Regions from separate parts of the Streptomyces sp. NPDC001732 genome, predicted to be linked through region 2. Evidence: riboswitches for the same ligand, from Rfam matches in the RefSeq annotation. Region 2 holds a riboswitch; the other holds the start of a gene.

Region 1 (15,655 bases), on a different contig from region 2:
GCCGCGGAGTCCCGACGACGCTCTTCGGAGGGCGGTGCGGGGGCGGGCTTCATGGCGGATTTCCTCTCGAACGGCCCGTCAGGATAACGGCCGTAAAGCGTTGTTGACCTTCCGGAAGGACCGCTTCTACGTTTGTAAGCAGCTGCTTACATATGGGAGGCCCGCAGTGACCACAGCAGATGCCGCGCCCCTCGCCTATCCCTTCAACACCGCCGAAGGACTCCAGCTCGCGGAGGAGTACGAGCGCGTACGGGACCGGCCGGGGCTGTTACGGGTCCAGATGCCGTACGGCGAACCGGCCTGGCTCGTCACCCGTTACGCCGACGCCCGGCTCGTCCTCGGCGACCAGCGCTTCAGCCGGGCCGCCGCCGCCTCGCACGACGAGCCCCGGCAGTCCGAGGGGCAGCGCGACGGCGGCATCCTCGGCATGGACCCGCCGGACCACACCCGGCTGCGCTCCCTGGTCGCCAAGGCGTTCACGGTCCGACAGGTCGAGAAGTTGCGCCCCCAGGTGCGGGAGCTGGCCGCGGGCCTCCTCGACGACATGGAGGCGGCCGGGCAGCCGGCGGACCTGGTGGACCTGTTCGCGCTGCCGCTGCCGGTGGCCGTGATCTGCCGGATGCTGGGCGTGCCCACCGAGGACCGGCCGCGCTTCCGGGTGTGGAGCGACGACGCGCTGTCGACCAGCTCCCTCACGGCGGAGGAATTCGAGGCCAGCCGCGACGAACTGCGCGCCTACATGGCCGGGTTGATCGAGCAGCACCGCCGCGAGCCGCAGGACGACCTGATGACGGCCCTGATCGAGGCCCGCGACGGCCGCGACCGGCTCTCCGAGCTGGAGCTCGTCGACCTGTGCGTCGGCATCCTCGTGGCGGGGCACGAGACCACCGCCTCCCAGATCCCCAACTTCGTCCTCACCCTGCTCGACCACCCGGAGCAGCTGGCCCGGCTCAGGGCCGAGCCCGAGCTCGTCCCGAACGCGGTGGAGGAGCTGTTGCGCTTCGTGCCGCTGGGCAGCGGTGCCGGTCAACCCCGGTACGCCACCGAGGACATCGAGGTGGGCGGGACCCTCGTCCGGGCGGGCAGCCCGGTCCTGGTCGCCGTCGGCGCGGCCAACCGCGATGCGCTGCGGTTCACGGCCCCGGGGGTGCTCGACGTCGCCCGCGAGGGCAACCAGCACCTCGGATTCGGCCACGGCGTCCACCACTGCCTGGGCGCCCCGCTGGCCCGGCTGGAGCTCCAGGAGGCCCTGTCCGCGCTCATCACCCGCTTCCCCGGGCTGCGGCTGGCCGACGACGTGACGTGGAAGTCCGAGATGCTGGTGCGTGGGCCGCGCGTCATGCCGATCGGCTGGTGACCGCGATGAGCTGGAACGTACGCGTCGATCAGCGGCTGTGCCAGGGATCGGGCATGTGCGCGGGAACCGTCCCCGAGGTGTTCGCCCTGGACGGCGAGCGCGCACGGGCGCGGGCCGAGGGGATCGAGCCGGACGAACGGGTCCTGGACGCCTCCGACATCTGCCCGGCCCTGGCGATCACCGTGCACGAGGGCGACACCGTCATCGGCCCCCGCCGCGACTGAGCCCCACCGCGACTGAGGCCCGTCGCGACCGAGGTCCGTCGCGACCGAGGTCCGTCGCGACCGAGGCCCCCACCGCCCCGGTCGCCCGTCGTCGTACCGGGGCTCAAGCCTCGGAGTCCGAGCGCTCTTTTCGAGGAACGGGTGGGTGGGTCCGTACCCACCCACCCTCCCTGTCCGGCGAGTTGGCCGACGGGACGGTCGGCGAGTCAACCTCGCATTGACCCCTTGTGACCGGTTTGCCACGGACGGTGGCGACCCTCTAGCGTTCCGGGAGCAGGGCCATCCCTGCAGAAGTAGAACGACCCCTGCCGGTGGTGAGAACACCGAAAACAGGGGTCTGACCACTTCGATCGCAAGGCCCTTGCGATCTCAGAAAGGCATCGCGATCTCATGGCTGACAGTCAGCTTAGTGCTGCGCCCCGCGCACCGCACATCTCCCCTCTCACCCCCTCGCACCCGCATCCGATGGCCGGTCCGGGGTACGGAAAGCGTTCGGCGCCCGCTCAACTCCCTCGTACGGAACGCGATTTCGCGCATCTTCCGGCCCGTGAGGCGTCCATCGCCGCGTATCTCGACCGGCTGCCCGAGGGCGCCGACATCTCCGTGAAGACCCTGGCCAAGGTGCTTCCGTACGGCCAGTGCGCCCTGCGCACCGCGCTCAACCGGCTCCAGAACGCCGGGCGTCTGCGGCGCGGCAGCGAGTGCGTGGCCCGGGACGAGTGCCTGCTCTGGGTGACCCGCACGTTCTTCTCCCGGACCGCGCGGGACGACGCGTGGTGGGCGGCGTTCACCAGGGGCGACGTACCACCGGAGGAGTCCCGGCAGCGGCCCACCCGCTCCCGCGCGTTCGTCCTGCTCGCCGCGCTGGGGCGCACCGCACCCTCGCTCACCCTGTCGGCGGCGGACTGCGCGGCGCTGGAACCGCAGGTCACGGCGTGGTTCGAGCGGGGCGCCACGGAGGCGGAACTGCTGCACGCCCTCACCGACGGGCTCCCCACCCCCGTCCATCACGCGGCGGCCCTCGTCCGCAGGCGACTCACCGACAAGATGCCACCCGAACGGGTGAGTTCGGCGCAACAGCGAACGGTGCTGCGCACCCTCGAATGCAGCGAGTGCCGCGCGCCGGGCAGCGAACGGGCCCTGATCGGCGGCCGGTGCGGGCAGTGCCGGGGCGAACCGGCCGCCCGGCCCGCCGGCCCGGACGGTGCCGTACCGGCGGAAGGGGTGCGCGAGCGGATGAGCGGGGTCCGGGCCGCGCTGGCCCACCGCGCCGGGCACACGCGCCACTGACCCCCGGCCGCCCCTCCCCCTGGTCACCCCCTGTCCGAAACCGGCTCCCACCTGGGGGTGGTTTGAGCCGCTTCCCTGACCGGACCACTACACCCCGTGCTCCCCTTTGCGCGTGTTGTGACGAACCAGCCCAAAGGGGAACGACCCATGTCCGAACCGTCCCACGCGCAGATCGCCTCGGGGCTCCAGAACAGGCCCCCCATCGCCCTGGTCCCCGGCCCCCGCCTGGACGCCGAACCGCACAGTTCCCTCCCGCTGCCGCCCAGCGCCGTGTGGGAGCTGCCGGGCGGCACCGCCCGGGTCTACTTCGGCGAGGGGAACAAGGCGCTCGTACGGCCCGTGATCGTCGCCGACGGCTTCGGCACGGGGCCCAGCACGCTGGTGTCCGCCTGGGAGGCCATGGAGTTCGGCGACTACGCGCTCATCAGCGAACTGCGCCGTCGCGGCCGTGACGTCGTCCTCCTCGGCTTCCACGAACGCGGTGCGTCGATTCCGGACAACTCCACGACCGCACAGGCCGCGATCCTGCGCACCGCCGCCGAGCAGCAGGGCCGCACCCCGCTGGCCGTGGGCGGATTCGGCACGGGCGGCCTCGTCACCCGACACGCGCTGGCCGCGATGGAGAGCCGGGACGTCGACCACCGGACGGGGCTGTACTTCTCGTACGACAGCCCGCACCGCGGCGCCTGGGTCCCGCTCTCGCTCCAGGCGTTCGCGCACTACATCAGGGACCTCGACAGCCGGTTCTCCGACCAGATCAACAGCCCGGCCGCCCGTCAGCTGCTGTGGCGGCACATCGAGGAGTGGGACGGCACACCGAAGCGGAGCGACGAACGCACCGCGTTCCTCGCCGAGATGCGGACGGTCGGCGAATGGCCGCGCAGGCCGCGGCTGATCGGCGTCGCCAACGGCGCGGCCGACGGCATCGGCACCGACGCGCGGGCGGGCGAACTGGCCCTGGAGGGCAGGGGGCCGTCGATCGCGGGCACCAGGCTCTACACCCAGCCCCCCGGCGACGACGAACTCGCCGCGGAATTGCGGGTGGTGACGCAGAAGACGAGAGAGATCCGCACGGGAGGGCTGCCGTCCATCGACGGCGCGCCCGGCGGCTCGCTGGAAGGTTTCGGCATCCTCGCCGACGGGCTCAACGCGCTCGCCGCCCCGCTCGGCCTCAAGACCGACGTGCGCATCCGCTCGCACTGCTTCGTGCCGTCCGTCAGCGCGGTGGACATCGGCGACCTGGACACGGACAAGGAGCTGTACATGGACATCTCCCGGCTTCCGTACGAGACGAGCGGGCTGGACGAGTTCAGGCTCGCCTCCCGCAACGAGGGGCACGCCCTGGTGACGGAGGAACTCTCCACCTGGCTGCTCGACCGGCTTCCGTAACGGACGGGCGCCGCGGGCGAAAGCACCGGGAACGACATCGGCCCCCGGACCAGGTGGTCCGGGGGCCGATGCGGCAAAGCTGCGCAGGAACTACCGATCCGTCAGGATCAGAAGTCCATGTCACCGCCCGGCATGCCGCCCGGGGCAGCCGCGGCGGCCTTCTCCGGCTTGTCGGCGATGACGGCCTCGGTGGTGAGGAACAGCGCGGCGATGGACGCGGCGTTCTGCAGGGCGGAACGCGTGACCTTCGCCGGGTCGAGGATGCCCTCGGCGATCATGTCGACGTACTCGCCGGTCGCGGCGTTCAGACCGTGGCCGACGGCCAGGTTGCGCACCTTCTCGACGACGACGCCGCCCTCGAGACCGCCGTTGACGGCGATCTGCTTCAGCGGGGCCTCCAGGGCCAGCTTCACGGCGTTGGCGCCGGTCGCCTCGTCACCCGAGAGCTCCAGCTTCTCGAAGACGGCCGAGGCCTGGAGCAGAGCCACGCCACCACCGGCGACGATGCCCTCCTCGACGGCGGCCTTGGCGTTGCGCACCGCGTCCTCGATGCGGTGCTTGCGCTCCTTGAGCTCGACCTCGGTCGCGGCACCGGCCTTGATGACGGCCACGCCGCCGGCCAGCTTCGCGAGGCGCTCCTGGAGCTTCTCGCGGTCGTAGTCCGAGTCGGAGTTCTCGATCTCGGCGCGGATCTGGTTGACGCGGCCCTGGACCTGGTCGCTGTCACCGGCACCGTCGACGATCGTCGTCTCGTCCTTGGTGATGACGACCTTGCGGGCGCGGCCGAGCAGGTCGAGACCGGCGTTCTCCAGCTTGAGGCCGACCTCCTCGGAGATGACGGTGCCACCGGTGAGGATGGCGATGTCGCCGAGCATGGCCTTGCGGCGGTCACCGAAGCCCGGGGCCTTGACGGCGACGGACTTGAAGGTGCCACGGATCTTGTTGACGACCAGGGTCGACAGGGCCTCGCCCTCGACGTCCTCGGCGATGATCAGCAGCGGCTTGCCGGACTGCATGACCTTCTCCAGCAGCGGAAGGAGGTCCTTCACGTTGCTGACCTTGGAGTTCACGATCAGGATGTACGGGTCGTCGAGGGACGACTCCATGCGCTCCATGTCGGTGGCGAAGTACGCCGAGATGTAGCCCTTGTCGAAGCGCATGCCCTCGGTGAGCTCCAGCTCCAGACCGAAGGTCTGGGACTCCTCGACGGTGATGACGCCTTCCTTGCCGACCTTGTCCATGGCCTCGGCGATGAGCTCGCCGATCTGGGTGTCGGCGGCGGAGATGGAGGCCGTGGAAGCGATCTGCTCCTTGGTCTCGACATCCTTCGCCTGCTCCAGGAGGGCGGCGGAGACGGCCTCGACGGCCTTCTCGATGCCCCGCTTGAGGGCCATCGGGTTGGCACCCGCGGCGACGTTGCGCAGACCTTCGCGGACGAGGGCCTGGGCGAGAACGGTGGCGGTGGTCGTACCGTCGCCGGCGACGTCGTCCGTCTTCTTGGCGACCTCCTTGACCAGCTCCGCACCGATCTTCTCGTACGGGTCCTCCAGCTCGATCTCCTTGGCGATGGAAACACCATCGTTGGTGATCGTGGGGGCGCCCCACTTCTTCTCAAGGACGACGTTGCGACCCTTGGGGCCAAGGGTGACCTTGACGGCGTCGGCGAGCTGGTTCATGCCGCGCTCGAGACCGCGCCGGGCCTCCTCGTCGAACGCGATGATCTTGGCCATGTGAAGTGGTCCTCCCGGACAGGGGTGGATTTCTCCGGACCGGGAGGCGCCCGCGACGGACGGCCTGCGTGACCGGTGGTTCCTTGCCCCGCCGGCCTGCGGGCCTCACCGGCCCGATCCAAGTTCTGTCACTCTCACCTGGAGAGTGCTAACGCCAATAATTAGCACTCGACCATGGAGAGTGCAAGCGCCTTCGAAGAAGGCCCGATGAGGGATGGCGGTCGGGCGACGGGAGGGCGCAAGCGCCCCCGGAGAAGGGGCGGCGCCGGGCGACACACCGGAACGCACGGAGGTCCGTACCCCTGGGGGGTACGGACCTCCGTGCGTGAGTGGTGTCGTTGGCCGACCGCGCCGTGCTCAGCCGACGGCGAGCTTGACCATGTCCGCCTGGGGCCCCTTCTGGCCCTGCGAGATCTCGAACTCAACTCGCTGACCCTCTTCGAGGGTGCGGTACCCGTCCATCTGGATCGCGCTGTAGTGGACGAAAACATCCGCACCACCGTCGACCGCGATGAAGCCGTACCCCTTCTCCGCGTTGAACCACTTGACGGTGCCCTGAGCCATGCCTAACTCCCCTATTACTGGCCCTTGCGCGGGGCCGCACTTCGCGGTCCCGGGTCAGAACCCACCCTCCGACAGGAGAGGGTGCGTGCGCCGGAACGCGTCGACCGCGGCCGAATGTATCTGCCCAACTGCCCTCTGCAACAGGTCAATCGGACGAGAAATCTCGACAGCACCGAACGCCCGAATATGGGGAATTCATAAGGTTCCAGGGCAAGTCGGGCCAGACAAAAGTGACTTATGCCGCAGGGGGTCCGGGCACTTTGGCTGCATCTTGTCGTGGCGCGGCGCATTCTCGTATGCGGGCGGCACGGGCAGCTGGGGGGACTTCCCACACTCTACCGCGCTCAACCATGCAGAATTGCCCCCTCCGTTTCAAACCCGAAGAGGTTCGAAACCGGAGAGGGCAATTCCGTTCGGATGGGTCGGCATGCGGCCGGACGGTGTGTCAGCAGCCGCCCGCGACGGCCGGGATGATCGAGATGCCGGCGCCGTCCGGCGTGGCCGTCTCCAGACCGTTCTCGAAGCGCACGTCGTCGTCGTTGACGTACACGTTCACGAAACGGCGCAGCTTGCCCTGGTCGTCCAGGACGCGGGCGGCGATGCCCGGGTGGTTCTTCTCCAGGGACTCGATGACCTGGGAGAGGGTCGTGCCCTCCGCCGGGACCTCGGCCCGGCCGCCCGTGTAGGTGCGGAGAATGGTGGGGATGCGGACCTTGACGCTCATGATGGGGTGGCCTTCCTGGAGTCCCGGGTGGTCAGCTGGTGGCAAGGCCCGCAGCGCGGAACGCGTCCAGGCTGGGGCGGATCGTCGCGGTCGCCTGCGAGGTGGCGGCCACCGCGTCGAGGGTCTTGAGGCCGTCGCCCGTGTTGAGGACGACGGTGGTCAGCGCCGGGTCGATGACCCCGGCCTCGATGAGCTTCTTCGTCACACCGACCGTCACCCCGCCCGCCGTCTCCGCGAAGATGCCCTCGGTGCGGGCCAGCAGCTTGATGGCGTCGACGACCTGCTCGTCGTTCACGTCCTCCACCGCGCCGCCGGTGCGGCGGGCGATGTCCAGGACGTACGGGCCGTCGGCCGGGTTGCCGATCGCGAGGGACTTGGCGATGGTGTTCGGCTTCTGGGGGCGCACGACGTCGTGACCGGCCTTGAAGGCGGCGGAGACCGGGGAGCAGCCCTCGGCCTGGGCGCCGAAGATCTTGTACGGCCGGTCCTCGACGAGACCGAGCTTGATCAGCTCCTGAAGACCCTTGTCGATCTTCGTGAGCTGCGATCCGGACGCGATCGGGACGACGATCTGGTCCGGCAGCCGCCAGCCGAGCTGCTCGCAGATCTCGTACGCCAGCGTCTTGGAGCCCTCGCCGTAGTACGGGCGGAGGTTGACGTTGACGAAGCCCCAGCCCTCGCCGAGCGGGTCGCCGATGAGCTCCGAGCAGAAGCGGTTGACGTCGTCGTAGTTGCCCTCGATGCCGACCAGCTCACCGCCGTACACCGCGGCCATGACGACCTTGCCCTGCTCCAGGTCGTGCGGGATGAACACGCAGGAGCGGAAGCCCGCGCGGGCGGCGGCGGCGCCCACCGCACCGGCGAGGTTGCCGGTGGAGGAGCAGGAGAGGGTGGTGAAGCCGAAGGCGCGGGCGGCCTCGACGGCGATCGCGACGACCCGGTCCTTGAAGGAGTGCGTCGGGTTGCCGGAGTCGTCCTTGACGTACAGGCCGCCGGTGACGCCCAGCTCGCGGGCGAGGTTGTCGGCCTTGACCAGCTTGGTGAAGCCGGGGTTGATGTTGGGCTTGTCCGCGACGTCCGCGGGGACCGGCAGCAGCGGCGCGTAGCGCCAGATGTTGTTCGGGCCGGCCTCGATGCGCTTCTTCAGCTCGTCGGGGGAGCCGCTCGGCAGGTCGTACGCCACTTCGAGCGGTCCGAAACAGGACGCGCAGGCGAAGACGGGGCCGAGGTCGAAACGCTCGCCGCACTCGCGGCAGGAAAGCGCCGCGGCAGGTCCGAGGTCGACGGGGGAAACGGAGGAATCGGTGTTCGCTGCAACGGTCTGCACAGCCATGATGGCGGAGGCCCTTTCTCCTCATCTTCCTTGTGGCGCATTTCGCCACAAGACGGAATTGGCACCTTCCCCACCGTGTCCTCGCGGTCGGCAGGAGGGTTGCCGGGACTTCAACGGGCCGTTCCCTCAGTCCCTCTGGATGAGCTCTTTGGCACCGGATCTTCGATCCGGGCGTTTATTGGCAGATGGACCCCGACATGCGACGGTCATCCGCGTTGTTCAAGACTGTAACCGAAGCATCAGGCTGCCGAGACAGCCGTCCGAACCGCGAGATGGATCACATACAGGGAGTATCGACCGTGCTGGAAGAGGTCGAACGCTGGCTGGCCGGGCGTTCCTGGTCGGCCGCCGACCGTCCGTTGGAGCGTCTGCTGGCAGCCAAGGCCGGGGAACCGCGCCGCAGCAGCGTGAGCGTCGTGCTGCCCGCGCTCGACGAGGAGGCGACGGTCGGTGACATCGTCGCCACGATCCGGCGCGAGCTGATGGAGAAGGTCTCGCTGGTCGACGAGCTGGTGGTGATCGACTCCGGCTCCACGGACGCCACCTCGCAGGTGGCCCGGGAGGCCGGCGCCCGGGTGGTGCACCGCGACGCGATACTCCCCCGGATACCGGCCGTGCCCGGCAAGGGCGAGGTGCTGTGGCGGTCCCTCCTGGTCACCGGCGGCGACATCGTCTGCTTCGTCGACGCCGACCTGAAGGACTTCTCGGCGGACTTCGTCTCCGGCATCGTCGGCCCGCTGCTGACCGATCCGGACGTGCAGTTCGTGAAGGCGATGTACGACCGCCCCTTCGGGGACGGTCCCGGCGGGGCGGCGGCCCAGGGGGGCCGGGTGACCGAGCTGGTGGCCCGCCCGCTGCTCAATCTGCACTGGCCGCAGCTGGCCGGTTTCGTCCAGCCGCTGGGCGGTGAGTACGCCGTGCGCCGCTCCCTGCTCGAACAGCTGCCGTTCCCCGTCGGCTACGGAGTGGAGCTGGGACTGCTGGTCGACGCCCTGCACACGGTGGGGCTGGACGCGCTGGCCCAGGTGGACGTGGGGGTGCGCAAGCACCGGCACCAGGACGGGCAGGCACTGGGCCGAATGGCGGCGGCGATCTACCGGACCGCCCAACTACGCCTGTCCCGGGGCCACTTGGTGCGGCCCGCGCTCACCCAGTTCGAGCGCGGCGCGGACGGCTTCGTACCGCGCACCCATGCCGTGGACACCGAGGAGCGGCCCCCGATGCGGGAGATAGAGGAGTACGTTTCACGCCGCGCGGCCTGATCCGGCCCGACTTCGCACGTTTGGGCGGTTCGCGATCGGGCTAGATTCCGCAACATGGTCTCCGAGCACGATCCCAGGTCCGCTGCCCGGTCCGCCGAGCGGTCCGGCCCCCGCTCCGACACCCGGGTCCTCGTCGCGTCCAACCGCGGCCCGGTGTCGTACACCCTGGGCAAGGACGGATCGCTCGGTGCCAGACGGGGCGGCGGGGGCCTGGTCTCCGGGCTGAGCGCCGTCGAGGACAAGCTGTGGGTGTGCGCCGCGCTCGGCGACGGGGACCGGGAGGCGGTCCGGCGCGGGCTCGGCGAGCCGGGCGTACGGATGCTCGACATCGACGCGGACGTCCACGCGGACGCGTACAACGGCATCGCGAACTCGGTGCTCTGGTTCGTCCACCACATGCTGTACCAGACGCCGCTGGAGCCGGTCTTCGACGCGGAGTTCCGGCGGCAGTGGGCCTCGTTCGAGACCTACAACCGGGCCTTCGCCGAGGCGCTCGCCGAGGAGGCCGGGCGGGGCGCGGCGGTGCTGGTGCAGGACTACCACCTGGCGCTGGTGCCCGGCATGCTCCGCGAGCTCCGCCCGGACCTGCGGATCGGACACTTCTCGCACACCCCGTGGGCGCCCGTCGACTACTTCCGGCTGCTGCCCGACGACGTCGCCGAGCAGTTGCTGCGCGGCATCCTGGGCGCGGACCGGGCCGCCTTCCTGACCTGGCGCTGGGCCGACGCGTTCGTCGACTGCTGCACCCGGATCGTGGGCGGCACCGGCCGGACCGACGTCGGGGTGCACGGCCTCGGCGCGGACGCGGACTTCCTGCGCCGCCGCGCGCACGAGGCGGACGTGGACGAGCGGATGGCCGCACTGCGCGAGCAGACGGGCCCCGGCCGGAGGACGATCGTACGGGTGGACCGGACGGAGCTCTCCAAGAACATCGTGCGCGGCCTGCTGGCCTACCGCGCGCTCCTCGCCGACCGCCCCGAATGGCGCGAGCGAGTGGTCCACGTGGCGTTCGCGTACCCCTCCCGGCAGGACCTCGCGGTGTACCGGGACTACACGGACGAGGTACGGCGGGTCGCCGACGCGATCAACGCCGAGTACGGCACGGCGGGCTGGACGCCGGTGGTGCTGCACGTCAAGGACGACTTCGCCCGCTCGCTCGCCGCGTACCGGCTGGCCGACGTGGCGCTCGTCAACCCGATCCGCGACGGCATGAACCTGGTCGCCAAGGAGATCCCGGTGGTCTCCGACCACGGCTGCGCGCTGGTGCTGTCACGGGAGGCCGGGGCGTACGAGGAGCTGGGCGGCGACGCGGTGGTGGTGAATCCGTACGACGTCTCCGCGACGGCGGGGGCGCTGCACGAGGCACTGACGATGGCGGAGGACGAGCGGGCCGCGCGCACGGCGCGGCTGGCCGCGGCGGCGGTCGCGCTGCCGCCGCAGCAGTGGTTCCTGGAGCAGCTGGACGCGTTGCGGCGGGAGGCTTGAGAAAGCGGACCCGTCCGGCGACCGGGGACCCGGCGTGGCAGCCGTCGGGGCTCGCTTCGCCGTGCGGCCCCGATGCGGGAAGTGTCCCGGCCCACCCCCGTGCGGCCGGGACACTTCCCGCGTCGGTCAGGGAACGACGTAGAGCTTCTTGGGCCAGCCCGTACGGTCCAGCCGCGAGAACAGATCCTTGATGTCCTGCGGATTCAGCTTGATGCAGCCGTTGGAGAAGTAGTCGTTGGGGTTGCGGTCGGTCCACTTCTCGGACTCGATCGTTCCCTGCCGCCCGTTCGGCTTCATCTCGCTGTGGATGAACAGCTCGGTGCGCTTGGTGCGACCGTTCTTGCAGACCTTGTCCGACAGCTTGATCACGAAGCCGTTGATGATGCCGTCGAAGTTCTTGCGGTGCCACTGGACCGCGTACGGGTGCCGGGCGTCGGCGTTGGGCAGCCACCCCTTGCCGACCGCGCACTCGTTCGTGACCTGCCCGGAGCCGGCCTTCCACCGCTTGATCACCTTGTCGCGTCCGGGCACCCGCTTCACCAGCTCCAGACGGGAGTTGGTGACCGTTCCCTTGTTGAAGCGCAGGTAGTAGGTGTCGGTGACGGCGGCCGATCTGCTCGTCTCCTCCCCGGCCTGCGCCGACGGTGTCAGCGTCGCACTCAGTCCTGCGGCGAGGACGGTGGCGAGGGCGAACGGTATGACGCGCGTTTTCAGGTTCACTGGATCCCTCCCTATGGGTCATCGGTCGTGGAAGCCTTCTCCACCGCTTCTGCTCCCCCCCGGTGGAGAAGGCTTCGTGCGAATGAGGCGTTGCAGTGCCGGAACCGCGGTCACCGGTCCTCGGCCTGTGCGCCGCGCCTGCTTCGACCGCAATCCTGCTGACCCCCGGCAGGACGGGCCACCCTTTTCGGTCCTGGCCGAAGCGCCTGCCCGGGACCCCGGCGCTCTCCGCCGAAACGGAGGGCGTACGGAACTCGCCAGGCGGAACCGGGAACGGAGGGCGTACGGAACTCGCCAGGCGGAAGCGGGAACGGAGGGCGTACGGAACTCGCCATGTGGAACCGGGACTTGAAGGCTCCTTGCGGCTGCCGGGAGAAGAAGAAGACTGGGTGGTCCGAGGACGGGCAAGTGGAAGGCTCTCCATGCTGCGCATTCACTTCACATCGGAAGATCTCGCCAGGACGAGGGTCCTGACCACCTGGGGCCCCCTCGGGGAGACGCTCCTCAGCCTGACGACCCTGGGGCAGAACAACACCGAGGCGCTGTTCGGGGGCTGGCGCCGGCGCGTGTCCCGCGCATCGGAAGCACCCGCTCACCCTGCCTCGGCACTCTTCTGCGGCGGAGCCCTGGACCTGTTCACCCTCACCGGGCCCGCCCAGTCGTTGGAGGAAGGTCTGGAGGCCCTCCTGGCCGCCCGCCCGGACCACGTGCGGGACGAACTCGCGGGGGCTTCCGCCGCCTTCTCCCACTACGCAGGGCGCCCCGCCCCCTGGGCCGGAACGTCGTGGGCGGGCCTCTCCCACGACCGGGCCGCCCGTCGGGAACTGGTGCGGTTCCTCCACGACTACCACCGCGTCGCCGTGGCCCCCCACTGGTCACGCATACAGTCACGGCTCCAGTCGGAACAGACCAGCCACGCCCGCCTCCTCGCGAGTTCCGGTGTCGAGGCGATGCTCGCGGGACTGCCGCCGGGCTTCCGCTGGCGCTCCCCGGTGCTGGAGATCGGACGCGGCGCGCTGACGGGGGAGCTCGCCCTGGGAGGCCGGGGCCTCACTCTGGTGCCTTCCGCCTTCTGCCGCACCCGGCCCATCGCCTACAGCAGCACGACGGACGACCAGGCCCCGTTCGTGCTGTTCGTCCCCGTCATCCGCAGCGTCTCCGACTCCGCCGACATGCTCACCGGGCCCGGGAGCGGAACCCACCGGGCCCTGGCCGCGCTCCTCGGACGGACCCGCGCCCAAGCGCTCGACGCCATCGGCCACGCCCCCTGCACCACCGGACAGCTCGCCGAAGCCCTGTCCGTCTCCCCGGCCACCTCCAGCGAGCACGCCACCGTGTTGCGGCAGTCCGGACTCATCTCCACCACCCGCCACGGCAGCACCGTCCTGCACGCGGTGACCCCCCTCGGTTCCGCCATGCTGAACGGCCGTCCGAACCCCACGGTTCCGGCCTGACCCGGGCGGAGGGCCCCGGGGGGGTGTTCCGAAAGTCCCGCCAGGCCACAGCACTAGTAGGGCTTGGTCATGTTGGTGCGGGGTCTGGCATGTCGCGGTGACAGGTGGGGCAGGCGCCGCACCACACCGGTCACCACCACCGACCCGGTCGACGGCGACATCCACCAACCCCCCTGCTCCTCCAGCTCCTGGTCCGCCACAGCATCGGCATCGGATCACCGGGCGCGCCCCTTCCGGCTGCGGCGCATCATGACGCCGCCTGCTGCCGCAGGCGCAACCGCCGCTGCTGCTCGGCCTGATCCAGCTGCGCCCAGCGCTCGAACGCCTCCCGCACCAGATCCGTCAGCTCGGCCAGCACCGGGGGATGTCCAGAGAAAGGCCCCCCTTCCCTGCTGCCTGCCTCGCCAGGTATCTTGCATCACATGGAACCAGGCTATTCAGCTAAGCAGGCTCGGGCAACCGCCCAGCTGCGCAAGGGCGTCCTGGAGTACTGCGTCCTCGCTCTCATGCGGGACCGCCCTCGCTACGGCGTGGAACTCCTGGCCGCCCTGGAGGACTCCGGTGCCCTGGCCACCAGCCAGGGCACCGTCTATCCGCTGCTCTCCCGGCTCCGCCGCGACGACCTGGTCACCACCACCTGGCAGGAGTCCGCCGTCGGGCCGCCGCGCCGCTACTACGCGCTCACCGGCAGTGGCCGGGCCGCGCTCGAGGAGTTCACTCTCCTGTGGCCCGGCTTCCGCAACGCCGTCGACGCTTTCTTGAACGTCCCCCGCCCCTCCCCTGGAGACCCCGCATGAAGACCGCCGACCTTGTCCAGGACTACCTCCGAGCCGTCGAGCGCGAGGCATCCGCACTGCCCGCAGAGCGCCGCCAGGAACTCCTCGCCGACCTCGCCGAACACATCGAGGTCGCCCGTGCCGAACGCCCCGGCACCGCAGTCGTCGTGGTCCTGGCCGAACTGGGCGACCCCCGCACGATCGCGGCGACGGCACTGGCCGAGGCCGCCCACGGGAACGCCTGGGTCCCGGCACGCAGCCACGGCGACGACGCCCCGTCCGCCCGGCCCGGCAGAGTCCACCCCCTGGTCCCGCTCCTGATGCTCACCCTCGTCGCCCCTTTCGGGATGGTCTTCCCCGACCAGCCGGGGCCTGTGTTCGGCGTCCTGTTCCGCGTCATCGGCGCCGTCCTGCTGTGCACCTCGGTGCACTGGCGGGCCGTCCAGAAAACCACTGGCGTCCTGCTGACCGCCGTCCTGCCCACAGTCCTCATCGCCACCTGGAACCTCTCCTCCGGCGCCCTGCAGGAGGACAGCGCTCCCGCTCTCCTGCCCAACCTGGTAATCACCGCCCTGATTGCCGCCGTGTGCACCTGGCTCTGGAGGATCCGCCGCGCCTGAGAGGCAGACGCGGCGCTCACCGCTACTAGCTAGTAGTGCCTGGTCATGTTGGTGCGGGGTCTGGCATGCCGCGGTGACAGGTGGGGCAGGCGCCGGTCCAGGTCGCGATGAGTATCTGCAGCTCGCGGACGACTCGGCAGAGGCTCAGGCCGGCGCCGTCTCTTTTGGGGATCGGGTCAGTCGCTGCAGGGTGCAGAAGGCGTGGGCGACCGAGACGAGGGTGACGTGGTGGTGCCGGCCTGGCCGGGTTCGGCCTTCGAAGTGGGCCAGGCCCAGGGCCTGTTTCATCTCGCGGTAGTCGTTCTCGATGCGCCGGCGGAGTTTCGCGGTGCGCACGAGGACGGGCAACGGGGTGGTCTCGGGCAGGTTGGAGAGCCAGAACTGCACGGGCTCGTCCTGGTCGGCGGGCCATTCGGCCAGCAGCCGGCGGACCGGAAGCCCGCTGCCGGCCGTGGCCTTGCGGATCTCGCGTCCGGCGGGCCGGACCCGCAGGGCCACGAAGCGCGAGTACATGCGCTTGTGCCCGCTGCGGCCGCTGCCCGGCCGGGATCCCTCCCTCCACTGCACCGGCCGCGCGGAGTTCTTATCGGCCGCGATGACCAGGCTCTTCCCCCGCTGGGCCGGCTCGGGGTAGGCAGGTACCGGCCGTCTGCCCAGGCCGGTGTGGGCCGGGGTGCACGGCTGTGCGTCCTCGGGTTGCGCCGTGGTCGTGGTCGAGATGCCCACC
Region 2 (15,655 bases):
CGGTCCTCGCCGCCGCGCTCTTCGCGCTGGAGGCCGACCGTAAATTCGGCGCCCACGTATTCGACGCGGCCAATGGCGGGGCACTGCTCTGGCAACACCTCTTCTGGTTCTTCGGCCATCCAGAGGTGTACATCATCGCCCTACCATTCTTCGGAATCATTTCCGAGGTCATTCCGGTATTCAGCCGGAAGCCGATGTTCGGTTACATCGGTCTGATCAGTGCGACGATTGCCATCGCCGGTCTTTCCGTGACCGTGTGGGCGCACCACATGTACGTCACGGGCGGTGTGCTGTTGCCGTTCTTCTCGTTCATGACATTCCTCATCGCGGTACCGACCGGTGTGAAGTTCTTCAACTGGATCGGCACGATGTGGAAGGGCTCGTTGTCCTTCGAGACCCCGATGCTCTGGGCCGTCGGCTTCCTGATCACCTTCACCTTCGGTGGTCTGACCGGCGTGATCCTGGCGTCGCCCCCGCTGGACTTCCACGTCTCGGACTCGTACTTCGTCGTCGCGCACTTCCACTACGTCATCTTCGGCACCGTGGTCTTCGCGATGTTCTCCGGATTCCACTTCTGGTGGCCGAAGTTCACCGGCAAGATGCTGGACGAGCGGCTCGGCAAGATCACGTTCTGGACGCTGTTCGTGGGCTTCCACGGCACGTTCCTGGTGCAGCACTGGCTCGGTGCCGAGGGCATGCCGCGTCGTTACGCGGACTACCTCGCCGCGGACGGCTTCACCGCGCTGAACACGATCTCGACGATCGCCTCGTTCCTGCTCGGCCTGTCGATGCTGCCGTTCTTCTACAACGTGTGGAAGACCGCCAAGTACGGCAAGAAGGTCGAGGTCGACGACCCGTGGGGCTACGGCCGCTCGCTGGAGTGGGCGACCTCCTGCCCGCCGCCGCGGCACAACTTCCTCACCCTGCCCCGGATCCGTTCCGAATCCCCGGCCTTCGACCTCCACCACCCTGAGATCGCGGCCCTGGAGCAGCTGGAGCACCCCTCCGAGGACGACAAGGCCCTCGCTGGTGGCAAGGAGGCCGGCAAGTGAAGATCCAGGGCAAGATGTTCATCTGGCTGAGCGTCTTCATGCTCGCCATGGCCATCACCTACGGTGTCTGGTCGAAGGAGCCCGCCGGTACCACCGCGCTGTTCCTGGCCTTCGGTCTGAGCGTCATGGTCGGCTTCTACCTGGCCTTCACGGCCCGGCGGGTCGACGCCATGGCGCAGGACAACAAGGAGGCCGACGTCGCGGACGAGGCCGGCGAGGTGGGGTTCTTCTCCCCGCACAGCTGGCAGCCGCTCTCGCTCGCGTTCGGCGGTGCGCTCGCCTTCATGGGTGTCATCTTCGGCTGGTGGCTGCTCTACTTCTCGCTCCCGATGATCCTGATCGGCCTGTTCGGCTGGGTCTTCGAGTACTACCACGGCGAGAACCGCACCCAGTGACACCGCTTCACCGCTCCACCTGACGGGGGGCCCGTACTTCTCCACCGAGAGGAGTACGGGCCCCCCGTTTGCAGTCATCCCGCGCGCCGATACGGACATGCCTCCATAACGTGGATCCATGAACCGCACGCTGCGCATCCGCCCCGTAGTGAGCTGCACTCTGCTGGCCGTGGCCCTGGTCGCAGGCGCGACAGCCTGCGGAGGATCCGACCACCCACTGGCGGAGAAGCCGTACGACGCCGCGGACGAGATCTCCTCCAACGCCCCCGAGGGCGACGAGAAGGCCGATCCCGACAAGCCGCTGGAAGTCACCGTCAACGACGACGACGGCCGGATCACGGACGTGACGGCGGTGGACACGGCCGGGCGCCATCTGGCGGGCGAACTCGACGCCGACGGGAAGCGCTGGCACTCCACCGTCCCGCTGGCCGCCGGAACCCGCTACACGGTCCGGGTCGGCGTGGAGGACGACGACGGCGCCCCCGGCAGCCGCACGCTCTCCTTCGAGACGACCGCCGCCAAGAAGTTCCTGAAGGTCGCCTTCGGCCCTCAGGCGGGCACCTACGGCGTCGGACAGCCCATTACGGCGGAACTCAGCGCTCCGGTCCGGGACAGGGCCTCCAGGGCCACCGTGGAGCGCGCCCTGCGGGTCCGCTCGACGCCCGCGGTGACCGGTTCCTGGTACTGGGTCGACGACAAGACCCTGCACTACCGCCCCAAGGAGTACTGGCCCGCCAGAGCCACCATCGACGTCACCAGCGGCCTGGCCGGCATCAAGGTCACCGACACCCTCTACGGCGCCCCCGCCAAGGCGCTGAGGCTCACCACGGGCGACCGCATCGAGGCCATCACCGACGCCTCGACGCACTCGATGACGGTCAAGCGCAACGGGAAAGTGATCAACACCATTCCGGTGACCACCGGGAAGCCCGGCTTCGCCACCCGAAACGGCGTCAAGGTCGTGCTGGGCAAGGAATACCGCGTACGTATGCGCGGGGAGACGATCGGCATCGCGGAGGGTTCCTCCGACTCGTACGACCTGCAGGTCTACTACGCGACCCGGGTCACCTGGAGCGGCGAGTACGTGCACGCGGCCCCCTGGTCCACCGGCTCGCAGGGGTACGCGAACGTCAGCCACGGCTGTACGGGCATGAGCACCAGCCAGGCCCAGTGGTTCTTCAACACCGTGCGCGAGGGCGACATCGTCGAGGTCGTCGGCAGCCAGGGCGAGACGATGGCACCGTTCGGCAACGGCTACGGCGACTGGAACCTCACCTGGGCCAAATGGCTGAAGGGCAGCGCACTGCAGAAGAACCCCGTCCCGGACCGTTCGGACACGATCCAGGCGGCGCGACTGCGCCCCGAGGTCTGACGACCTCGCCCAGGGGAGTGCGCTGCCCGTCGGCAGGACCGCGAAGGAGTCCGCGGAGGCCCTCAGGCCCCCACGGAGAGCCTGCTGCGCAGCAGGGCGGCCAGGGCCTCCGCGAACTCGACCGGCTCGACCGGCAGGGTCACCGCCGCGTCCGCGCGGCTCCAGGTGGCCAGCCAGGCGTCCTGCGGGCGCCCCATCAGCAGCAGCACCGGCGGGCAGCGGAAGATCTCGTCCTTGATCTGCCGGCAGACGCCCATGCCCCCCGCGGGCGCCGTCTCGCCGTCCAGCACGCAGACGTCGACACCGCCGTGCTCCAGCGCCTCCAGGACGGCGGGCATCGTGGCGCATTCCAGGAACTGCACCGGTGGCACATCGGCCGCGGGCCTGCGCCCGGCTGCCAGCCTCACCTGCTCACGGGTGTTGGCGTCGTCGCTGTAGACCAGGACCGTGGCGGTCGGCTGCATAGTTCCTCCGTGACATCTGTGTCTTCGGGGCTTTACGGGCATGAACCGATGCGCGGATCGTACTCCGCCCGACAGCCTGTCAGCACCGGTCAGGACAGCTGTTCCATGGGCCGTTCGGGGAGGACACACCCGGCTGACACACCGAACGGCACCCCCCGGGGTGAGGGCTGGATAAGCGACCGACATAATGTCGGTCGTGGCGACAGCAACGACAGTAGAAACCGGGCACGCGCACCCGTCGGTCAATCGACCGAACCTCACCAGCGTCGGAACCATCATTTGGCTGAGTTCCGAGCTGATGTTCTTCGCGGCCCTCTTCGCGATGTACTTCACCCTGCGATCGGTGACGGGACCGGATCACTGGAAGGAGATGGCCGAGCACCTGAACTTCCCGTTCTCGGCGACGAACACCACGATCCTGGTGCTCTCCTCACTCACCTGCCAGCTCGGCGTCTTCGCCGCGGAGCGGGGCGATGTGAAGAAGCTCCGCACCTGGTTCATCATCACCTTCGTGATGGGTGCGATCTTCATCGGAGGCCAGGTCCTCGAGTACACCGAGCTGGTCAAGGAGGCGGGCCTCTCCCTCTCCTCCGACCCGTACGGCTCGGTGTTCTACCTGACCACCGGCTTCCACGGGCTGCACGTGACAGGCGGGCTCATCGCCTTCCTGCTCGTCCTGGGCAGGACGTACGCGGCCAAGAGGTTCACCCACGAACAGGCGACCGCCGCCATCGTCGTGTCCTACTACTGGCACTTCGTCGATGTCGTGTGGATCGGCCTCTTCGCCACGATCTACATGATCAAGTAATCGGGCACGGCCCGAACTTCATGATCGAGTAATCGGGCTCGAACCCGAACCACATCCAGCATCGACGCAGAAGATCCTGACACCGGGGTAATCCGTGAAAAAGCTCTCCGCACGACGACGCCATCCGTTGGCGGCGGTCGTCGTACTACTCCTCGCGCTGGCGGCCACTGGGGGGCTCTACGCCGCGTTTGCGCCCGCGAGTAAGGCGCAGGCCGACGAAACCGCCCAGTCCCTCGCCATCGAAGAGGGCAAGAAGCTGTACTCCGTCGGTTGCGCCAGCTGCCACGGAACCGGCGGTCAGGGCACCACCGACGGGCCGAGCCTGGTCGGCGTGGGCTCCGCCGCCGTGGACTTCCAGGTCGGTACGGGCCGTATGCCGGCGCAGCAGCCCGGCGCCCAGGTACCGAAGAAGAAGGTCATCTACACCCAGGCGCAGATCGACCAGCTCGCGGCATACGTCGCGTCGCTCGGCGCCGGTCCGATCACTCCGACCAAGAAGCAGGTCAACCCTGCGGGAGCGGACATCGCCAAGGGCGGCGAGCTGTTCCGTACCAACTGCGCACAGTGCCACAACTTCACCGGTGAGGGCGGCGCGCTGACGGACGGCAAGTACGCCCCCAGCCTGGAGGGCGTGGACCCGAAGCACATCTACGAGGCCATGCAGACCGGCCCGCAGAACATGCCGTCCTTCCCGGACACGACGATGCCCGAGAAGCAGAAGCGGGACATCATCGCGTACGTCCAGACCGTGAACAGCGACCAGACGAAGAGCCCGGGGGGCCTCGGGCTGGGCGGCCTGGGGCCGGTCAGCGAGGGTCTGTTCGCCTGGATCTTCGGGCTCGGCGCTCTGATCGCAGTTGCCATTTGGGTCGCGGCCCACACCGCTAAGGCCAAGAAGTCATGAGTAGCCAAGAGATTCCAGACGAGAACCTGCCCGCTGAGCAGGAGGCCGCGCACGGCGCGGTAGAGGTCGCGGACGACCCGTTCGCCGACCCGGGGCTGCCGGCCCACAAGCCGCGCATCCAGGACATCGACGAACGGGCCGCGAAGCGCTCCGAGCGCACCGTCGCGCTGCTGTTCACGCTGTCCATGCTGGCGACGGTCGGCTTCATCGCCTCGTACGTCATCTTCCCGGTCGACAAGAGCGTGTACATCTGGCCCATCGGCCATGTGAGCGCGCTCAACTTCTCCCTGGGTCTGACCCTGGGCGTGGCCCTCTTCGCGATCGGCGCCGGTGCCGTCCACTGGGCGCGCACGCTGATGTCCGACGTGGAGGTCGCCGACGACCGGCACCCCATCGAGGCGGCCCCCGAGGTCAAGGCGAAGGTTCTCGCCGACTTCGCGGCCGGTGCCCAGGAGTCCGCGATCGGCCGTCGCAAGCTGATCCGCAACACCATGTTCGGCGCGCTGGCCCTGGTGCCGCTCTCCGGTGTGATGCTGCTGCGCGACCTCGGCCCGCTGCCCGAGAAGAAGCTCCGCAACACCATGTGGGGCAAGGGCAAGCAGCTCATCAACATGAACACGATGGAGCCGCTGCGCCCCGAGGACGTGATCGTCGGTTCGCTGACCTTCGCCATGCCCGAGGGCCTGGAGGAGGACGCGGAGGACTTCAACAACCAGATCGCCAAGGCCGCGCTGATGATCGTCCGCATCCAGCCGGAGAACATCAAGGACAAGCGCGAGCGCGAGTGGGCCCACGAGGGAATCGTGGCCTTCTCCAAGATCTGCACCCACGTCGGCTGCCCGATCAGCCTGTACGAGCAGCAGACCCACCACGTGCTCTGCCCGTGCCACCAGTCCACCTTCGACCTCTCCGACGGCGCCCGCGTCATCTTCGGTCCGGCCGGTCACGCCCTTCCGCAGCTGCGGATCGGTGTGAACAGCGAGGGCAACCTCGAAGCGCTCGGTGACTTCGAAGAGCCCGTCGGTCCTGCCTTCTTCGAGCGGGGATGACACGGATGACTACTGTGACCGATACGAAGCGCAAGGCGCCCGCCGGCGAGCGGGTGGCCGACTGGGCGGACGGCCGCCTGGGGATCTACTCCCTGGCCAAGGCCAACATGCGCAAGATCTTCCCGGACCACTGGTCCTTCATGCTCGGGGAGATCGCCCTCTACAGCTTCATCATCATCATCCTCACGGGTGTGTACCTGACGCTGTTCTTCCACCCGAGCATGAACGAGGTCGTGTACCACGGCTCGTACGAGCCGATGCAGGGCATCCGGATGTCCGAGGCCTACGCCTCGACGCTGGACATCAGCTTCGACGTCCGCGGCGGTCTGCTGGTTCGCCAGATCCACCACTGGGCCGCGCTGATCTTCCTGGCCGGCATGTTCGTGCACATGATGCGCGTCTTCTTCACGGGTGCGTTCCGCAAGCCGCGTGAGATCAACTGGCTGTTCGGCTTCCTGCTGTTCGTGCTGGGCATGTTCACCGGCTTCACCGGCTACTCGCTCCCGGACGACCTGCTGTCCGGTACGGGTGTCCGCTTCACCCAGGGCGCGATCCTGTCGATGCCGATCGTCGGCACGTACATCTCGATGTTCCTGTTCGGCGGAGAGTTCCCCGGTCACGACATGGTCGCCCGGTTCTACTCGATCCACATCCTGCTGCTGCCGGGCATCATGCTCGGTCTGCTGGTGGCGCACCTGATCCTGGTCTTCTACCACAAGCACACGCAGTTCGCGGGTCCCGGCCGCACCAACAGCAACGTCGTCGGCATGCCGCTGCTGCCGGTGTACATGGCGAAGGCCGGCGGCTTCTTCTTCCTGGTCTTCGGCATCATCGCGATCATCGCGGGCATCGCCACGATCAACCCGATCTGGAACATCGGCCCGTACCGTCCGGACCAGGTGTCCACCGGCGCCCAGCCCGACTGGTACATGGGCTTCGCCGAGGGTCTGATCCGAGTGATGCCCGGCTGGGAGATCAACCTCTGGGGCCACACGCTCGTCCTGGGCGTGTTCATCCCGCTGATGGCCTTCGGACTGGTCCTCGCGGTCCTCGCGGTCTACCCGTTCATCGAGTCCTGGGTCACCGGGGACAAGCGCGAGCACCACATCCTGGACCGCCCGCGCAACGCCCCGACCCGGACGGCCTTCGGCGTCGCCTGGATCACCGAGTACGTCGTCGTCTTCATCGGCGGTGGCAACGACCTGTGGGCCACGCACTTCCACCTGTCGATCAACGCCATTTCCTGGTTCGTCCGCATCTTCATCTTCGCGGGCCCGATCCTCGCGTTCATCATCACCCGGCGGATCTGCCTCGGCCTCCAGCGCCGCGACAAGGAGAAGGTGCTGCACGGGCGCGAGTCCGGCATCATCAAGCGCCTGCCGCACGGTGAGTTCGTCGAGATCCACGAGCCGCTCGGCCCCGAGCAGCTGCACACGCTCACCGCGCACGAGCAGTACAAGCCGGTCGAGATCGGCCCGACGGTCGACGAGAACGGTGTCGAGCGCAAGGTGTCGCTGCTGGAGAAGCTGCGCGCCCGACTCAGCAAGGGCTACTACGGCGAGAACAACCAGATCGCCAAGCCCACCGTCGAGGAGTACAAGGAGATCACCAGCGGCCACGGTCACCACTGATCGCCTGAACTGATCGCCACGGCAGGAGCCCCGTCCACGCGTTGGACGGGGCTCTTCGCCGTCCTCTGCCGCTCGATAGGGTGGAGGTGATCCTTTTACCGACTGTGGACCCCGGGAGCGGACCATGAACGTTGTGACCCCGATCGGCGGCGACAGCGTGGCGGACCGTTCCTGGCCCGCCCTGCTGAATCCGCTGCTGCGCGGCGAGGACCTCACCGAGGACGACACCGCGTGGGCGATGGACCGCATCATGAGCGGCGAGGCCAGCGACGCGCAGATCGCCGGGTTCACCGTCGCCCTGCGGGCCAAGGGCGAGACGGTCCAGGAGGTGTCCGGCCTGGTGCGCGCCATGTACGAGCACGCCAACACCATCCAGGTACCCGGCCGCACGGTCGACATCGTCGGCACCGGTGGCGACCTCGCCAAGACGGTCAACATCTCCACCATGTCGGCGATCGTCATCGCCGGCACCGGGGCCAAGGTCGTCAAGCACGGCAACCGCGCCTCCTCCTCGGCGAGCGGTTCCTCCGACGTGCTGGAGAAGCTCGGCGTCAACCTGGAGCTCAGCACGCAGCGGGTCGTGGAGGTCGCCGAGGAGGCGGGCATCACCTTCTGCTTCGCGGTGAAGTTCCACCCCGCCCTGCGGTACGCGGCCAGGGCCCGCAAGGAGCTCGGCGCCCCGACCACGTTCAACGTCCTCGGGCCGCTCACCAACCCGGCCAGGGTCCGCGCCCAGGCGGTCGGCGTCGCCGACCTGCGGATGGCGCCCATCGTCGCCGGCGTCCTCGCCCAGCGCGGCAACTCGGCGCTGGTGGTCCGCGGCGACGACGGCCTGGACGAGCTGACGACGACCTCGACCTCGCGGGTCTGGGTGGTCCGGGACCGCACGGTGCGCGAGGAGACCTTCGACCCGCGCGACGTCGGCCTGGAACTGGTCCCGCCGCAGGCGCTGCGCGGCGCCGACGCCTCGTACAACGCGGACGTGGCCCGCCGGGTGCTGGCCGGGGAGCAGGGGGCGGTGCGGGAGGCCGTGCTGCTCAACTCGGCGGCGGCCCTGGTGGCGCTGGACCCGACCGACGCCACGCTGAACGAACAGCTCGCGGCCGGGATGGCGAAGGCGGCCGAGTCCATCGACTCCGGTTCCGCGGCCCGGACGCTGGAGCGCTGGGTGGCGGCCAGCAACGCCTGACCGGGCGGAAACGCGACGCGGGGCGCAGTCCGGATCCTGGACTGCGCCTTGCGCGCGTCCGCGCGTATGGCAAGATGCTGGGCAGGTCATGAGTGACAGCGACTACGGCCCCGGCCCGCTGTCCGGCAACCCTCCGTCCGTGGCGGGGTGCCCCGGGTGAAGACCAGGCCGCAGGCAGCGAGGTCTGCGGCAAGCGCGGGCCCCTCGGCATCTGTGAATGCCAACCCCCGGGGTCCTGGTCCCTAGGGAGTCTCTTGTGAGCACGCGAATGCGATAGGGCCTGTCGGCCCTCTTCCGCACACCTTTTTTCTTCTTCCGCCGCACTGCCGCACGTCTGCCGGTGCGTGCTTTTCGCCTGCCTCTTACGGGAGTTCGCCATGTCTGTCCCCACCGCTGCCATCGACAAGTCGGTTTGTACCTCCCTGCCGGTTCTGGGCCGGGATGTGACGGTTCCGTTGGTCACGGGAGGCGAAGTCACGTACGCCGCCCTCGACTACGCCGCCAGCGCCCCCGCCCTGCAGCGCGTCTGGGACGACGTCGCCGCGTACGCCCCGTACTACGGCAGCGTCCACCGCGGCGCCGGTTACCTCTCCCAGCTCTCCACGGACCTCTTCGAGAACAGCCGTGCCACCGTCGCGGAGTTCCTCGGCTGCCGCGCGGACGACCAGGTGGTCTTCACCCGCTCGACCACCGACTCGCTGAACCTGCTGGCCGCGGCGCTCCCCGCCGACTGCCAGGTCTTCGTCTTCGAGACCGAGCACCACGCCTCGCTGCTGCCGTGGCGCGACGCGCGGGTGACCTACCTGAACGCCCCGCGCACCCCGGCCCAGGCCGTCGAGACGCTGGAGCGGGCCCTGGCCGGGCGCGATCCCCACGGCCCCGCGCTGGTCTGCGTCACCGGCGCCTCCAACGTCACCGGCGAGCTGTGGCCGGTCAAGGAACTGGCGGCCGCCGCACACGCGCACGGTGCCCGGATCGTGCTGGACGCCGCGCAGCTCGCCCCGCACCACCCCGTCGACATCGCCGAGCTGGACGTCGACTGGGTCGCCTTCTCCGGGCACAAGCTGTACGCGCCCTTCGGGTCGGGCGTGCTCGCCGGCCGGGCCGACTGGCTGCGGGAGGCCGACCCCTACCTGGCCGGCGGCGGCGCCTCGCGCAAGGTCGCCCGCCGCCCCGACGGCGGGGTGGACGTCGAGTGGCACACCACGGCCGCCCGGCACGAGGCCGGTTCCCCCAACGTCATCGGCGCGTACTCCATCGCCTCCGCCTGCAGGGCGCTGAACGAGGCGGGCTTCGACGCGCTGGTCGCCCGGGAGCAGCACCTCGTCGCCGCGGTGCGGGCCGGTCTCGCCGAGGTCCCCCGGGTGAAGGTGCTCTCGCTGTTCGGCGACGACGCCCCGCGGGTCGGGGTCATCTCCTTCGTGGTGGAGGGCTGGAACAGCTCGCACTTCGCCGCCGCGCTCTCCGCCGAGTACGGCATCGGCGTCCGCGACGGACTGTTCTGCGCCCACCCCCTGGTCCGCACCCTGCTGGGCGGCGACCCGCAGGAGGTCGGCGAGTGCGGCGCGCCCGAGGCCGAGCCGGGCGAGAGGTCGCTCAACGCGATCCGGGTGAGCTTCGGCGCCGGTACGCCGGACGAGCACATCGAGCGCTTCGTCCGCGCGGTCAAGGAGCTGGTGAGCGAGGGCGCCCAGTGGAAGTACCGCACCGAGGGCGGCCGCTGCGTCCCGGACCGGGGCACCGCGCAGCACTGACCGGCACACAGCACTTCGGCGGGGGACGGGCCCGGCCCGTCCCCCGCCGAAGTGTCACGCGGTGGTGGTGCGCACCTACGCGTCGAGGCCGATGGCGAAGGCCGCCTCCAGGTCGTGCTGCGAGTACGTACGGAACGCCACGTGGGTGTCGGTCGCCTCGACACCGGGGATCTTGCTGATCCGGCCCGGGATGACGTCCGCCAGATCGTCGTGCCTGGCCACCCGGACCATGGCGATCAGGTCGTACGTACCGGTGACCGAGAAGACCTCGCTGACGCTGTCCAGCGCGGCGATGGACTCGGCGATCTCGGGAATCCGGTCCACGCTGGTTTTGATGAGCACGATCGCGGTGATCACGGCTGGCTTTCTCCCTCGGTGGCCGCGGCTGGTGTCTTCACTCTATCCGTACGCCGACCACGCCCCCAGGCGTAGAGGAAGCCGAGGGCGAAGCCCACCACATGGGCCAGATAGGCCACCCCCGGCCCCCCGCTGCCCGCGCCCTGGACCGCGAGCCACTGCAGGACGAACCAGAAGACCAGCACGATCCAGGCGGGGAACCGCAGCGGCAGGAAGAAGAGGAACGGGAACAGACTGGTCACCCGGGCCCGGGGGAACAGGTACAGGAACGCCCCGAGCACGGCCGAGATCGCCCCCGACGCGCCGACGAGCGTCTGGTCGGACGTGGCGTGCGCGGCCGCGTAGGCGACCAGGGCGAGATAGCCGCAGACGATGTAGAAGAAGGTGAACCCGACCCGGCCCATGCGTTCCTCGGTCATCGCCCCGAACACGTAGAGGAAGAGCATATTGCCGAGCAGGTGCACCCAGCTGCCGTGCACGAAGAGGGCGGTGAGCGGGGTGAGCAGGACGCGCGCCGGGCCGTCCCACAGCTCGCCCGGGATCACGCCCCAGCGCTCGAAGTAGCCGGCCTGGGCGGCGAGCCGGGCGTCGGGGGTGCCGGGGACCGGGTTGAAGCCGGACAGCGGACTGATCAAGAAGATCAGGAAGCACGCCGCGATCAGGGCATGGGTCACCGGCGAGCCGCCCAGGGCGGCCGTCCGCAGGAATCCGCCGGCCGGCCTGTCGGTCGCAGCTCGCCGATCGATCATGAACAGAGCATGACGCAAGCGGAGGGAACGGGACAGACCGCCTCGCCGTGTCGGGCGGACACGGCGAGGCCGTAGGGTTACGGCAGGACATCCGCAGTTCGACGGCGCACCGCGAGATCCTTGAAGCAGCGGCACGAGGCTCGACGAAAGAGGACGCAACGATGACGACGGTTCCCCAGCCGACCGACGGGACCCGCTGGCGCTGCACGCTCTGCGGAAATCTCACCCGCTTCGACGTGACGCGCTCCTCGAAGGTCGTCGAATACGTCCATCTCGACCTGGCCGGTGAGGCCAGCGTCGAGGAACGGGAGGTGGTCAGTGAGACCATCGAGTCGGTCCGCTGCCGTTGGTGCAACGCGGTGGATCAGATCGAACTGGTGGACAAGCCGGGTGCCGACTCCTGACGGAGCCGCGCCCACAGACACTTTGGGGTGACGGATGGTGGAGCAGCCCGCTGGTGGCGCCGAGGCGGCCGAGGCGGCCGGCGACGCCGTCGAGGCGCTCGACCGCCCGCTGCCCGAAGGCGTACGGCGGCGGGTCGTGGCGCTGGTCTCGGACGCGTTCGGCGGGCTGACGGTCGGCGAGCTGCCGTCCCAGCTGAGGCAGTACGCCCGTTTCACCCCGACCCGGCGCGCCAAGTTCGCCGGGAACGCGATGGCCGCCGCCCTGGAGGGCGACGCCCTGTTCCGCCAGCGCATCGGCGAACGGCTCAAGGAGGGGCAGCCCGAACTGGCCGCCGCCCTGGAGGCCGGTGCGCCGCCGGCCGCCGCCGACCCCGTCGACGTGGCCGCCGCGGCCTATGTGCTGCGCCCGGCGGGCTGGGTGAAGCTGGTCGCCGCCGCCGGTGAGGAGGTCCAGCGGGCCGACGCCGAGCGGGCCGACGAGGAGAGCCGCCGCGAGCTGGAGCGGTTGCGCGAGGAGCTCTCCCAGGCCCGCGCCCAGACGAAGAACGAGACGGAGCGGCTGCGCGGTGAGCTGGACGCGGCCCGCAAGGAGGCCGAGTCCCTCCGGCGCAAGCTGCGCAGCGCCCTCAACGAGGTCAAGCGGGGCGAGGCCGCGCTGCGCCGCAGCCGGGCCGAGACCGAGACCGTACGGTCCGAGGCGGCGGCCCAGGTCTCCGCCGCCGAGAGCGAGAGCCGTCGGCTCAAGGCGCGGCTCGGGGAGGCCGAGGCGTCCGTCGAGGCGGGCCGCCGGGCCGCCCGGGAGGGCCGCTCGGTCGAGGACATGCGGCTGCGACTGCTGCTGGACACGGTGCTCGACGCGGCGAGCGGACTCCGTCGCGAACTGGCCCTGCCGCCCGCCTCGATCCGTCCCGCGGACGGTGTCGACGCGGTCGAACCGGGCCGGATGTCGCCCAAGGACATCGCGGCCAGGGCCCTTTCGGAGACCGACCCGGCCCTGCTGGACCAACTGCTCGCGCTGCCCCAGGCGCATCTGATCATCGACGGCTACAACGTCACCAAGACCGGCTACCCGCAGCTGCCGCTGGAGAAGCAGCGGTTGCGGCTGCTGGGCGGGCTCTCGGTGCTCGCCGCGCAGACCGGCGCCGAGGTGACCTGCGTCTTCGACGGGGCCGAGCTGGCCGCCCCGGTGCTGCTCGCACCGCCGCGCGGGGTCCGGGTGCTGTTCAGCAAGCCCGGTGTGACCGCCGACGAGCTCATCCGTCAACTGGCGCGCGCCGAACCCCCGGGCCGGCCCGTCGTGGTGGTCTCCACCGACCGCGAGGTCGCCGACGGAGTGGCGAAGGCGGGCGCCAGGCCCGTTGCGTCCGTCTTGCTCCTGAAGCGCCTTTCGCGCGTCTAGTCGCGCTTGCCGGTACTCGGTGGAAATCAGGGAACGGTCCGTCAGGTCGCCGCTACACCCCGTGTGATGTGGGTAAAGAAGTGCCTCCTGGGATGAGATTTTTCTGGTGAGGATTTGAACTGATCACAAGATGGTCACTATGGTCGGGCCTCGAACCTTCGCACGGTTGATCACCCATCCGGGGTGACGGCGAAGGAACCGCCGAGTCCGTGACATGCACGGAGCCGGGGATTCACCTCCCCCACAGCCCGGTAGGCGGCTCGAGGAAGAAGGAGCTCGCCTCCGTGGCGTCCCACCGTCGTCCCAAGCAGCCGAGCCGCGCCCGTGTGACCGTGCTCACCGCGACCGCCGCCGCGGCCGTGGCCCTGTCCTCCCAGGCGGCCCAGGCAGACCCCAAGCCCTCCAAGAGCGAGGTCAAGGCGAAGGTCGACAAGCTCAACCACGAGGCCGGCGTCGCCAACGAGCAGTACAACGGCGCCAAGGAGAAGCAGAAGAAGCTGGAGAAGGAAGTCGGCGCGCTCCAGGACAAGGTGGCCCGCGGCCAGCAGGAGATCAACAACCTGCGCAGCGGCCTCGGTTCCCTCGCCGCCGCCCAGTACCGCTCCGGTGGCATAGACCCGTCGGTCCAGCTCTTCCTCTCGTCCAACCCGGACACCTACCTCGACGAGGCCTCGGCGCTCGACCAGCTGACGGCCAAGCAGACCGAGACGCTCCAGAAGATCCAGGAGAAGCAGCGCTCCCTCGCGCAGAAGCGCAAGGAGGCCCAGGACAAGCTGGGCGACCTCGCGGACGTCCGCGAGACGCTCGGGGCGAAGAAGAAGAAGCTCCAGGACAAGCTCTCCGAGGCGCAGCGCCTGTACAACACCCTGACCGCCGCGGAGAAGGCGAAGTTCCGCGAGCAGGAGCAGCGCGCCAGCCGCGACGCCGGCGACCGGATCGAGCTGGGCAAGGAGGTCCCCGCCTCCGCCTGGGGCGCCGCCGCCCTGAGCGCCGCCTCCTCCAAGGTGGGCAAGCCGTACGTCCGCGGCGGCACCGGCCCCGACGCCTTCGACTGCTCCGGGCTGACCCAGTGGGCCTACGCCCAGGCCAACGTCCAGATCTCCCGGGTCACCTACACCCAGATCAACGACGGGGTCCACATCGGGCGCAGCGCGCTGAAGCCGGGCGACCTGGTCTTCTTCAACAACACCTCGCACGTGGCGCTCTACGCGGGCAACAACACCGTCCTGCACGCCCCGTACCCGGGCACGTTCGTCCGCTACGAGTCGATGAACACCATCGGCAGCTTCCAGTTCGGCGTGCGCGTCGGCTGACGAACGCCCGAACGGGCGAATTCCCGCGCCCCCACGAACGGCCCGCCCCGCCGGAGACCACAGGTCACCGGCGGGGCGCCGTCGTTTCCGCCCTCCCGTCGCCCGGCACGGTCTTTGTCCGCTCCGTGATCGTCCGACTACTGTCTGCCTGCTGTGCGGCTCCCGCTCGTCGGTCCGCCCGTCCGGGCGGCAGGGGCCGCGCGCGTCTGCGTACCGCGGAAGGGAGTACGGCGTCCTGTGGTGTCCCATCGCCGTTCCACACAGTCCGGTATCGGCCCCGGGGTCCGGGCCACGGTCCTGTCGGCCGCCGTGGCGACCGCGGCCGCCACGCTCGGCACGAGCGGCGCGCACGCCGAACCGCAGGACGCGCCCCGGACCGCCGAGGCCCGCGTGGACCGGCTGTACGGCGAGGCGGAACGCGCCACCGAGCAGTACAACGCGGCCGGGGAGAACGCCGAACGGCTGCGCGGCGAGTTCGACCGGGACCGGGACCGGGCGGCCCGCGGCCAGGAGCGGGTCAACCGGATGCGCACCGCGGTCGGTTCGGCGGCGAGCGCGCAGTACCGCTCCGGCGGCATCGACCCCGCGCTCGCGCTGCTGCTCTCCTCCGACCCGGACGGCTACCTCGACCGGGCGGCCGCGCTGGAGCGGGTGACCGGGCGTCAGGCCGAGGAACTGCAGGAGCTGCTGCGGGCCCGGCGTGACCTGGAGCAGATCCGGGCGGAGGCCGGGCACGCGCTGGCCGAGCTGGAGCACAACCGGGCGGCCGCCGCCCGCCACAAGCGGACCGTCGAACGCAAACTCGCCGAGGCCAG

The links. A riboswitch is a leader RNA that binds a small molecule or an ion and turns the genes downstream of it on or off. The one in region 2 is predicted to bind S-adenosylmethionine.
Positions count from the first base shown of each region.
Region 1: linked by a shared signal. The riboswitch ahead of thrC (threonine synthase) and the one ahead of ACWCXX_RS02480 (aminotransferase class V-fold PLP-dependent enzyme) in region 2 are both predicted to bind S-adenosylmethionine.

Region 1 is NZ_JBSFFY010000072.1:4-15,658, reverse strand. It holds gene ACWCXX_RS35320 (TetR/AcrR family transcriptional regulator) at 1-53, opposite strand, end outside; gene ACWCXX_RS35315 (cytochrome P450) at 167-1,357, shown strand; gene ACWCXX_RS35310 (ferredoxin) at 1,363-1,581, shown strand; gene ACWCXX_RS35305 (hypothetical protein) at 1,972-2,871, shown strand; gene ACWCXX_RS35300 (hypothetical protein) at 3,019-4,260, shown strand; gene groL (chaperonin GroEL) at 4,368-5,990, opposite strand; gene ACWCXX_RS35290 (cold-shock protein) at 6,348-6,554, opposite strand; gene ACWCXX_RS35285 (ubiquitin-like small modifier protein 1) at 7,000-7,278, opposite strand; gene thrC (threonine synthase) at 7,310-8,611, opposite strand; SAM riboswitch class I at 8,630-8,757, opposite strand; gene ACWCXX_RS35275 (glucosyl-3-phosphoglycerate synthase) at 8,911-9,873, shown strand; gene ACWCXX_RS35270 (alpha,alpha-trehalose-phosphate synthase (UDP-forming)) at 9,928-11,358, shown strand; gene ACWCXX_RS35265 (L,D-transpeptidase family protein) at 11,485-12,078, opposite strand; gene ACWCXX_RS35260 (MarR family transcriptional regulator) at 12,501-13,532, shown strand; gene ACWCXX_RS35255 (PadR family transcriptional regulator) at 13,955-14,329, shown strand; gene ACWCXX_RS35250 (HAAS signaling domain-containing protein) at 14,326-14,928, shown strand; partial or broken gene ACWCXX_RS35245 (transposase) at 15,073-15,655, opposite strand, start outside.
Region 2 is NZ_JBSFFY010000001.1:585,985-601,639, forward strand. It holds gene ctaD (aa3-type cytochrome oxidase subunit I) at 1-1,052, shown strand, start outside; gene ACWCXX_RS02440 (cytochrome c oxidase subunit 4) at 1,049-1,447, shown strand; gene ACWCXX_RS02445 (Ig-like domain-containing protein) at 1,566-2,819, shown strand; gene ACWCXX_RS02450 (hypothetical protein) at 2,882-3,283, opposite strand; gene ctaE (aa3-type cytochrome oxidase subunit III) at 3,471-4,091, shown strand; gene qcrC (cytochrome bc1 complex diheme cytochrome c subunit) at 4,186-4,995, shown strand; gene qcrA (cytochrome bc1 complex Rieske iron-sulfur subunit) at 4,992-6,044, shown strand; gene qcrB (cytochrome bc1 complex cytochrome b subunit) at 6,050-7,675, shown strand; gene trpD (anthranilate phosphoribosyltransferase) at 7,800-8,864, shown strand; SAM riboswitch class IV at 8,949-9,066, shown strand; gene ACWCXX_RS02480 (aminotransferase class V-fold PLP-dependent enzyme) at 9,242-10,618, shown strand; gene ACWCXX_RS02485 (Lrp/AsnC family transcriptional regulator) at 10,694-10,975, opposite strand; gene ACWCXX_RS02490 (rhomboid family intramembrane serine protease) at 10,972-11,724, opposite strand; gene ACWCXX_RS02495 (hypothetical protein) at 11,886-12,128, shown strand; gene ACWCXX_RS02500 (NYN domain-containing protein) at 12,166-13,527, shown strand; gene ACWCXX_RS02505 (NlpC/P60 family protein) at 13,812-14,840, shown strand; gene ACWCXX_RS02510 (NlpC/P60 family protein) at 15,078-15,655, shown strand, end outside.